DNA from 3 places in the Micromonospora sp. NBC_00858 genome. Region 2 is predicted to be linked to each of the others. Evidence: riboswitches for the same ligand, from Rfam matches in the RefSeq annotation. Region 2 holds a riboswitch; each other region holds the start of a gene.
The links. A riboswitch is a leader RNA that binds a small molecule or an ion and turns the genes downstream of it on or off. The one in region 2 is predicted to bind cyclic di-AMP.

Region 1 (3,268 bases), 3.8 Mb from region 2:
GCACATCGTCAACCAGCCCCACGCAGGGCGCCACCGCGGTCGCGGCGGCCGACCGGGTCCTGCGGGTCTACAACAACAACATCGAGAACCTGGTGGTGAACAACTCCGACGGGACGTGCACCCGGATCTCCGGGCCGGACCACCTGACCTCGATCCTGGTTGACGACGCCGGCCGCACCGGCACCAGTGGCGTGGTGGCACCCGACATCCTGATCGTGCAGCAGGTGCGCGGCACCGGCCAGGCCGAGGCGTACGCCGACCAACTGTCGGCCAAGTTCGGCTACCCGGCAGGCACCTACGGTGCGATCGTGGCGTGGAGTGACCCGGAGCCGTGGGGCAGCACGCACAAGTGCAGTTCGCAGTCGCTCGGCGACCTCAAAAAGAAGCAGACCAACGGGATCATCTGGAACACCCGGACGCTCAGCCTCGCCGCCGGTGACATCTCGAAGTACTGGAGCGCGGGCTGGCTCAAGCCCGGCACGGCCTACGCCAACGGCGCCGGGTGCACCCTGTACAAGCCGCCGAACAGCGACCCGGACAGCACCGACTACTACAAGTGGAAGCGGACCAGCGCCATCGCGGCCCGGTTCACCATCAAGGCCACCGGCACCAGCGTGTTCGCCGCGACGATGCACCTACCGCAGGAGAACCGGCAGAACGCGTGCGCTGGCGACGGCGACCGGGGCATCGCCAACAGCGGCATCCACCTCGGTGCCGACGCGACCAGCCTGCTGAACGCCTCCACGATCCGCGTCGTGGGCATCGACGCGAACCGCACTGGCATCGCGCCCGGCACGCTGGGCGGGTACGGCATGACCGGCTACGGGTCGAAGGCCACCAGCGGCTCCAGCAAGATCGACTATCTCTTCGTGAAGGGCAGCGTGCAGCCGTCCGGCATCGACCACACGGTCAGCGGGACGAAGTCGAACCACCTCGCGCTGTACGGCTTCATCAGCTACTGATCGCACGGACAGAGACGCCGCGGGCGCCGGCCCCTTGTGGGGGACGGCGCCCGCGGCGGCTACGCCCGGGTCAGGCGGAGTAGCCCCGAGTGGCGATCCAGTTGGCCAGGTTGATCGTGGTGATCCAGTACGACGGGTCGGCCGCGTTGGCCGAGTCGGCGATCCGCACGGTCCGGCCGTTGTCCTTGTAACCCACCACGGCGATGTAGTGGCCGCCGCCGTAGGAGTGCCAGCCGCCGTCGGTGTCGGTGGCGTCGCCGGCGACGTTGGCCACCACGCCGCGGCCGTCGGTGATCGCCTTGACCACGTCGGCCTGGAGCTGGTCCATCTGGGCCGGGCTGGGCGTGCCAGCGAACATCCGGGTCCGGTACGGGGAGCCCTTCACCTCGGCGTTGAGCACCCGAGTGGTGTCCAGGGCCGAGTTGGTGCCCATCTCGGTGGTGCCCAGCTCGGCGCCCAGCTCATCCTGGGTGCGGTCGATGCCGGCGGCGCTGAGGGCGTTGCGGGTGGCAGCCGGGCCGCAGTTGAAGTACGTGTTCTGCACCTGGTAGTCGTAGTCGAGCACCTTGGTCGCGGGCGGCTTCGGCTTACTGGTCAGGTCCGGGTTGCTGCTGGCCTTGGCGGCGGGCGACGCGGCCTTGGTGGCCGGCGCGGGGGCAGCGGTGGTCGGCGCGGTGCTGGCCGAGGGGGACGCGGCACGCGCCTCGCCACGGGAGGCAACGGAGTCGCTGCGCATCTCGGCGACCGTGGTCGCGGTGTGCTGGCTGGCCGGGGCGTCGTCGGCGCCGGCGAACAGAGCACCGGTGGTGGTCGCGATCACGAGGGCCGCGGCGGAGGCGGTGACGATCTGGTACGGGCGCTCGGTGGTGAGGCGGCGGAGCTGACGCTTCAGGGTGTGCTTCACGGGGTCCTCCACGGATCAGGGGGAGAGCGGCACACCGGAGCCGGACCGGTATCCGGGCAGGCGCCAGCGCGCGGACCGTGGTCCGCGGATGATGAACCGCTCAGGGGAATGCCCGGCGCGGCCGGGCGGAAGAGGCGGTGACCCGGGGGGTCAGCTCACCGTCACTGGACGGATAAGCGGGGGTACCGCGGCGCCGTGGAGGCGGGGGAACAATCGAGAGGTCGAGAGTTGCTGCACGACGATGGAACTCCTTCCGACACCGCCTACCGGGTTAGCTGACGGATTCGGGCGGGAAGATCGCCCTACCGCGGGCCGTGGCTCGCGGATTCACCCCGGACTTACTGGTGGGTCCCCGGTTCGTTGATCACGATTAAGCGGGTCAGCGCGGCGTCGCCTCTTGCGATCGGTTACCGCACCGGACGGGACGACACTACTGGCCGCTCCGCACCCTGCCAAGCCAGGTTCACCTGCGTAAACCTGAACTGTCGCAGCAATTTCTGCGCGTATTGCCACTGACGCGACTCGATGGGACAACCGGTTACGGCGGCGCCTGCGGGCGACAACCGGACAGGCCGTCGGCAACGGCCTCGAATTCGTGGGAACAATGCTGCCGATCGAGCCGTCCGCCCGATTTCGAGTGAGTGTGACCGGGCTCACGGCCTAATTGACGACTCAGCCAACCCGGGCCGGCCGCCAGCGCGTCGCGGCCGCCGGACGGAGCACTGCGGTCATCGTCCGACGCGCCGGCAGCGGGTTCGGACGCAGCCGGGCCGCCGCCGCGTACGCCTCCTCGGTGAGGGCCCGGGCCGAGGAGGCCGCAAGCTCCGCGTCTCGCCAGGCCGACCGTTCCCGCCCGGCGGCGGCCCGGTAGTCGGCGAGCCTCGCGTCCCGGACCGCCCGGTTGAGCAGCACCTCCTGCTCAACCGGGTGCCGGCGGGGGTCCCAGCCGTGCCGCTGCCCGAACACGTCAGCGAGCTGCCCCATGGACAGGTCGCCGCGCCAGTACGCCGCCATCGCCGCGCGATGCAGATAGCGCTCCCGGGCGGCGTACTCGGCGGGGGTACGCGGGGTACGAGGGGTGGGCAGTGCCGCGGCGCCGGCGAACCGACGGGCGGCGGTGTCCGCCTCGTCGTACCCGGCCCACGCGCGTTCCACCTGCTCCTGAGCGGCCAGCCAGTCCGCGCGTCGGCGGCGGGCGGTCTGCGCCGCGCCGGCCGCCGCGACGGCCACCTCCTCGGCGTACCGGCGCAGGTCGGCGGCCTCGGCGGCGGCCACCTCCCGGTCGGTGGGCGCCGGAGTCGGGTCGACCGCCGGCCGGTCCCGCTCCGGGCGGGCGACGAGCACGGCGAGCACGGTCAGCGCCAGCAGGAACAGGGCCGACCAGATGGCGACGGCCTGCGGC
Region 2 (3,268 bases):
CCGCAGGTTCGGGGTGAGCAGGAACAGCACCAGGCCGACCATCACCGTGGTGATCACCAGCTTGGTCACGACCCAGCGGTAGCGCAGCAGGCCCCACGGGGTGAACAGCGCGCTGGCCACGCCGACCAGCCAGACCAGCACGCTCAGCGGAGCGAACAGCACGGTGCCGACCAACGCGGCGGCCGGGTAGACGACGGCCGGGTCGGCACCGCGCAGCGCCGCGACGCCGAGGGTGAGCAGCACCAGGTCGGTGCCGAGCCAGCCGAGCGACGTGACCAGGTGCAGGGTGAGCAGCGCCTTGCGAGCGCTGGGCGGTAGTCGACGCATACGAGCGATGCTGCCGCCGGACCCGGCCGGGGTCGTCCGACCGCCGGCGACATCCGGGGTACGCCCGCTGACGTACTCCGGCCGGCGCCCCGCTCAGCGGGGCGCCGGCCGGGTCGGGTCAGTACACCGACAGGTGTACGTGGTTGGTGTGGTCGCTGGACGGGTCGCCACCCGCCCCGCTGTACGACTTCCACCCGCTGCTGGGCAGCCAGATCTGCCTGTACCAGATCACGTACAGCACGGCGAGCCGGTCGGCGTTGCGGATGAAGTACGCGGCCAGGTTGTTGCCGTACGTCTTGTCGCCGCCGGTGGCGTCCCCGCCGAAGCCGTTCGTCTGCGCGGCGAAGTCGCAGGCCCGGCCCTTCGGGTGTTCACCGGAGCCGCCGGAGCGGTGGCAGGACACGTACCGGGTGAAGCCGGCGGCCTTGGCCTGGTTGAGCGCGTGCAGGGTGCGCGGGGTGATGCAGCCGGTGGCCGGGGTGGGGTCGTTGACGCTGCACGACTCGGACGGCCAGGAGCCGTCGGAGTTGCGCGGCGCGGCCTGGGCGTTGGCGGCGGAGGTGCCCCGGTTGGAGCCGCTGTCGGCCGTGGTCTGGTTGGTGGTAGCCACTTTCAGGGCCCGTTCGGCCTGTTCCTTGCGCTTGGCCATCACGGTGACCTGCTTGCGCTGTTCGCGGATCTCGCCGTCCAGGGCCACCCGGGTGCGGCTGGCCTCGTCCTTGGTGGCGAGCAGTTCGCGCAGCACCCGGTCCTCGTTGGCGGCGACCGCGTCCAGCGCGGCGGCCCGGTCCATGAAGCCCTCCGGGGTGTTGCTGTTGAGCAACGCCGACATCGTGCCGAGCCGGCCGGTGCGGTAGGCCACCCCGGCGATCTCGCCGACCTTGCCGCTGCGTTCGGTCAGCTCGGTCTCGGTGGTCTTCAGTTGGGTGGTGAGCTGCTGCTGCCGCTGGACGGAGGTGTCCAGGGCGCGCTTCGCGTCCAGGTAACCCTTGCTGGCCGCCTCCAGTTGGGCCCGCAGCGCCGGGGTGCCACCCTCCTCGTCGCCGTCGGGTGCCGCGGCGGCCCGCAGGGCGGTCTGGGGAGCGGCCGAGGCGGCGCCGGCCGGGAGTGCGACGCCGAGGGCGAGCATCGCGACGATCAGGGCCGCCAGTCGGGCGGCGGGCGGTCGTGCTGGTGCCACTACGCATGTCCTTCCGTCAGCCGCCGACCGGGTTAGCTGACGGGTTCGGGACGGAAGATCCCTACCGCTGACGCGGATGCACCCCAGGAACATGGTTCCCCGGTTCGCCCGCTCGGGCGATTAGGCGGCGGCCGCCACCGGCGCCGTTAGGGCGCCGCCGGGTGGAGGCCGGGACCGAGCCTACCGGGGCCGGTGGGACTGATGCAGCCGATGTGACGGACGGTGCGTGCGTCGTCACGGTAAATTCGGGCGAAGTTGATGAAAGCTCCAGAAAAAGGCGTTACCACCGGATCGAACCGCAGGCCCCAGGGGCGGCGCCGGGCTCGATCTGCAACGTCGCGTGCTCGATCCGGAAGTCTTCGTGCAGGGCGGTACGCGCCGCGGTGAGCACCGCGCCGACCTCCGCGTCGGGCGCCATCGTCAGGTGTGCGGAGGCCACCTCCATGCCCGAGGTGAGCGTCCAGACGTGCAGGTCGTGCACCTCGACCACGCCGGGCACCGCGGCCAGCCGGTCGTGTACGGCGGTCACCTGGAGGTGTTCCGGGGCGGCCTGCACCAGGATGCGGACCGCGGCCCGCCCCAGCCGCCAGGTGCGCGGCAGGATGAACACGCCGATGGCGACCGCGACGAGCGGGTCGGCCCACCACCAGTCCGTGACCTGAATGAGCAGCGCCGCGCCGATCACGCCGAGCGAGCCGAGCAGGTCGCCGAGCACCTCCAGGTAGGCGCCCTGGAGGTTGATGCTCTCCCGGGCACCTGAGCGGAGCAGGGCGAAGGCGGCCAGGTTGGCGAGCAGGCCGAGCGTGGCCACCGCGAGCATCGGGCCGGCCAGCACCTCGTGCGGGTCGCCGAACCGGCCGATCGCCTCGAGCACCACGTAGACCGCCACGCCGGAGAGCAGGACGGCGTTGGCCAGTGCAGCGAGCACCTCGAGCCGGTAGAGCCCGAAGGTGCGCTGCGGGTCGCCCGTGGTCCGCTGGGTGGCGGTGATCGCGGCGAGCGCCATCCCGATGCCGAGCACGTCGGTGAACATGTGCCCGGCGTCGGAGAGCAGGGCCAGTGAGCCGGTGTGGAAGGCGGCCACCGCTTCGACCACCATCAGGGCGGCGAGCAGCCCGAACGCCGTCCAGAGTCGGCCCCGGTGCTGGTGCGCGGCGTTGGCGACCGACGCATGGTGGTGGTCATGACCTGCGCCCACGAAACCACCCTCCGCCGTCGGTCCGGATTTGGTCAAATGTATGCGCACATCGCTATGTATGCAAGTGTAAGGCCGGTGGTCGCCCGGTGGGGGCTACCGCCGCAGGTCAGCCGATCGGGTCGATGGTGGTGAGCCGCTGAGTGGCCCGGGAGAGCGCGACGTAGAGGGTGCGCACGCCCGCGCCCGGATCCGCCCGGATCTCGCTCGGGGCGACCAGCACCACCCCGTCGTACTCCATGCCCTTGGCCTCCAGGCTGGTCACCACCTGCAGCCGCGGCGCGCCGAGCACGCCGAGCCAACCGGCGACCTCGTCGCGGCGGGGGACCGGCGTGATCACCCCGACCGTGCCCTCGACCTCGGCCAGCAGGCCGGTGGCCGCCTCCACGATCGCGGTCTCCAGCGCGGTGGGGGGCACCACCAGCTCGACCGGATCGACCCCGGTGGAGCGGACGGCTGTCGGCAGCAGCAGGTCGGGGTAGAGCCGGCGGATCTCCGCCGCCGCCACCGCGAAGATCTCCGACGAGTTGCGGTAGTTGGTGGTCAGCGTGAAATCGTGCCGCTTG
Region 3 (3,268 bases), 2.2 Mb from region 2:
GGCCAGCTGCCGGCCAGCAGGTCCAGACGCCGGTGCCGGACGGACCCGGCGCACCCCGGGTCGAGGTCGGTGACGAGGTCATCCTGGTCGAGCTGACCGATCCGGCCGATCCCGTCGCCAGCAGCTGGAACATCGCGGAGCACCAGCGCGGCACGCCGTTGGTCTGGCTGGCGGTGGTCTTCGCCGCCGCGATCGTCGCGTTCGGCCGGTGGCGGGGCCTGGCCGCGCTGGCTGGGCTGGCCGCCAGCTTCGCCATCCTGCTCACCTTCGTGCTCCCGGGGATCGGCGCTGGCCGATCACCGCTGCTGGTGGCGGTGGTCGGCGCCGCCCTGATCATGTTCGTGGTGCTCTACCTGACGCACGGGGTCACCGCGCAGACCTCGGTCGCGGTGCTCGGCACCCTGGGCAGCCTGGTGTTGACCGGCGTGCTCGCCACCATCGCCACCGCCGCCACCCACCTCACCGGCTTCGGCAGCGAGGACGCCACCACGCTGTCGATGTTCCAGGCCAACGTGGACCTGCACGGCCTGCTGCTCGCCGGGATCATCATCGGCTCGCTCGGGGTCCTCGACGACGTGACGGTCACCCAGGCGGCCACCGTCACCGAGCTGGCGAACGCCAACCCCGGGCTGACCCGGTTGCAGCTCTACCGGGCGGCCACCCGAGTCGGCCGGGCGCACATCGCCTCCACCGTCAACACCATCGTGCTGGCGTACGCGGGCGCCTCACTGCCGCTACTGCTCCTGCTCACCGCCGACTCGCGGCCGCTCGGGCAGATCCTGACCAGCGAGTTCCTCGCGCAGGAGATCGTCCGCAGCGCGGTCGCCACGCTCGGCCTCATCGCAGCCGTACCGCTGACCACCGGACTGGCCGCCGTGGTGACCGCAGCCGGCCGGTCGGGTGCCGAGCTGCCCGCCGACCCGGCCGCCGAGCCGCCCGCCGAGCGACCCAGGCCGGACCGCGCGGAGGCACTGGCCGCACTCAGCTCACCGCGCACGGGTCGACCCGACCCAACCGGACCCGATCCGGCGCGGGCCACACCCCCAACCACCGCCACCGACCGGTGGCACGAGCCGGACAGGAGCACGGAGACGGCATGGTGACACTCCTCAGCGTGACGAGGTGGGGCATCCGCCCTGAGAACCGCGTCACTGGTCACTCAGCGCCATGGCGAAATGACGCTTTTAGTCGGCATCTGGACGTAGCTCAGCCGGTCGACTCTCGGGTAACCTCGCTGCCGGTTACCGCTGAAGGCGCGACGCAGCGCCTGCGGTGCCACCGCCCAATCGCCAGCTGGCGAGCCGGGGACCCAGGCACGTGGGGTGAATCCGCGTCAGCGGTAGGGGCCACTTCCGCCCCGAACCCGTCAGCTAACCCGGTCGGCGGTCGACGGAAGGGAATATTGTGACGGCACCCCTACGCCGCTGGTTGACACCCGTGGTGGCCGTGATCGCCGCACTGACCGTGCTCGCCGGCCCCCTCCCGGCGCACGCCGCCCCGACGACCCCCACACCGTCCGGGCACGAGGAGGACGGCGAGCCCGCGCTGCTCAACGACGTGATCGAGAAGGCCAACCGCGACTACTCCGCCGCCAAGTCCAAGTTGGACAAGTCCAAGAAGCGGCAGATTGAGCTGGCGGCGGAGGTCGACCGGGCCAACGCGGAGTTGGAGAAGCTGGCCCCCCAGGTCGGGCAGATCGCCGCCCAGTCGTACCGGACCGGCCGGATCGGCGCGATCGCGATGCTGTTGGAGAGCGACGCCCCCGACTCGTTCGTCCAGCGCGCCGCGGTGCTCGACGAGATGAACATGGTCAACGAGAAGAAGCTCTCCGAGGTCAACACGGTGAAGTCCCGCGCCGAGCAGGCCAAGCTGGCCCTCGACGCGGAGGTCCGCGAGCAGCAGAAGCAGACCGCCCTGATGGCGAAGGAGAAGCGCGACGCCGACAAGGCGCTCGCGCTGGTCGGTGGGAAGGGCTTCACCGGCGGCCTGGTGTCGGCGACCTCACCGGTCGCCCGGATCGGCCCCAACCGGACCGCCGACGGTGACTGGAAGTCCGAGTCGTGCAGCGAGAACGACCCCACCACCTCCGGCTGCGTCACCCCGCGCACGCTGCACGCGTACAAGGAGGTCAAGCGGGCCGGCTTCAACCGGTTCGTCGGCTGCTACCGCTCCGGCGGGCCGTGGGAGCACCCGAAGGGCCGCGCCTGCGACTGGTCGTTGCAGAAGAGCGGCTTCAGCCCGTGGCACAACGAGGACACCCGGACGTACGGCAACAACGTGGCCGCGTTCCTCATCCGCAACGCCGACCGGCTCGGCATCTACTACGTGATCTGGAACCGACAGATCTGGTTCCCGGCGACCGGCTGGAAGTCGTACAGCGGGCCGTCGAACCACACCGACCACGTACACATGTCGATGCTCTGACCGCATGTCCACCCGTCGAAGGGCCGTCCCGCGTCGCGGGGCGGCCCTCGTCGCGTCAGGCGGCGGCGGGCGCGGTCGGGCTGGCCGCCGTGCTGGGCCCGGTCGGTACGTCGAGCGCCGTGGCGGTAGCCGGCACGGCGGCCACCGGGCGCACCGCGCCGGCGGCGAGCCGGTACGACACCCCCACCACCGCGCAGCGCCCCTGCGCCACCTCGGCTGCCAGCACGGGCGACTGGCCGAGCAGCGCCTCGACGGTCTGCGCGATGTGGATGTCGACGATGCCGTCGATGTCGTCCACCCCCTCGGCCTCGGCGCGACGCAGGCTGGGCAGCACGGCGTCGACCACGGCACGCAGGTGCCCCCGGGGCGGGGTGCCGGTGGCGGCTGCCTCCCGGGCCGCCTGGACCGCACCGCAGGAGTCGTGGCCGAGCACCACCACCAGCGGGGTGCCGAGCACGGTCACCGCGTATTCCACGCTGCCCAGCACCTCCGGGCCGGTCGTGTGCCCGGCCGTGCGGACCACGAAGAGGTCGCCCAGCCCCCGGTCAAAGATGATCTCGGCGGCCAGTCGGGAGTCGGAGCAGCCGACGATCACCGCGAACGGGTGCTGTCCGTCGGCGACCGCCGCCCGGTGCCCGGCGTCCTGGTTGGGGTGGCGCGGGGCGCCGCTGACGAAGCGCCGGTTGCCGGCGGCCAGCTCGGCGTACGCCCGGGCCGGCTCGGTGAGCGCCGGCGCCCGGTCGGTGGCCCGCTGCGGACCCGGCTTACCGCCGGGTGTACCGGGACTACTCATCCCGCACCTCGTCTCACGCGTTTGACCTGCTCAAATGGCTCTTCAGCCGGG

Region 1: another riboswitch for cyclic di-AMP. It lies ahead of OG990_RS19285 (C39 family peptidase); the one in region 2 lies ahead of OG990_RS01120 (coiled-coil domain-containing protein).
Region 3: another riboswitch for cyclic di-AMP. It lies ahead of OG990_RS26815 (hypothetical protein); the one in region 2 lies ahead of OG990_RS01120 (coiled-coil domain-containing protein).

What each region holds. Positions count from the first base shown of each region.
Region 1 covers NZ_CP108828.1:4,145,523-4,148,790, forward strand. The annotation lists gene OG990_RS19280 (hypothetical protein) at 1-962, shown strand, start outside; gene OG990_RS19285 (C39 family peptidase) at 1,033-1,866, opposite strand; cyclic di-AMP (ydaO/yuaA leader) riboswitch at 2,112-2,253, opposite strand; gene OG990_RS19290 (hypothetical protein) at 2,539-3,268, opposite strand, start outside.
Region 2 covers NZ_CP108828.1:225,625-228,892, forward strand. The annotation lists gene OG990_RS01115 (hypothetical protein) at 1-327, opposite strand, end outside; gene OG990_RS01120 (coiled-coil domain-containing protein) at 446-1,507, opposite strand; cyclic di-AMP (ydaO/yuaA leader) riboswitch at 1,513-1,644, opposite strand; gene OG990_RS01125 (cation diffusion facilitator family transporter) at 1,788-2,705, opposite strand; gene OG990_RS01130 (HelD family protein) at 2,812-3,268, opposite strand, start outside.
Region 3 covers NZ_CP108828.1:5,752,847-5,756,114, forward strand. The annotation lists gene OG990_RS26810 (YibE/F family protein) at 1-1,103, shown strand, start outside; cyclic di-AMP (ydaO/yuaA leader) riboswitch at 1,270-1,401, shown strand; gene OG990_RS26815 (hypothetical protein) at 1,405-2,424, shown strand; gene OG990_RS26820 (carbonic anhydrase) at 2,480-3,217, opposite strand.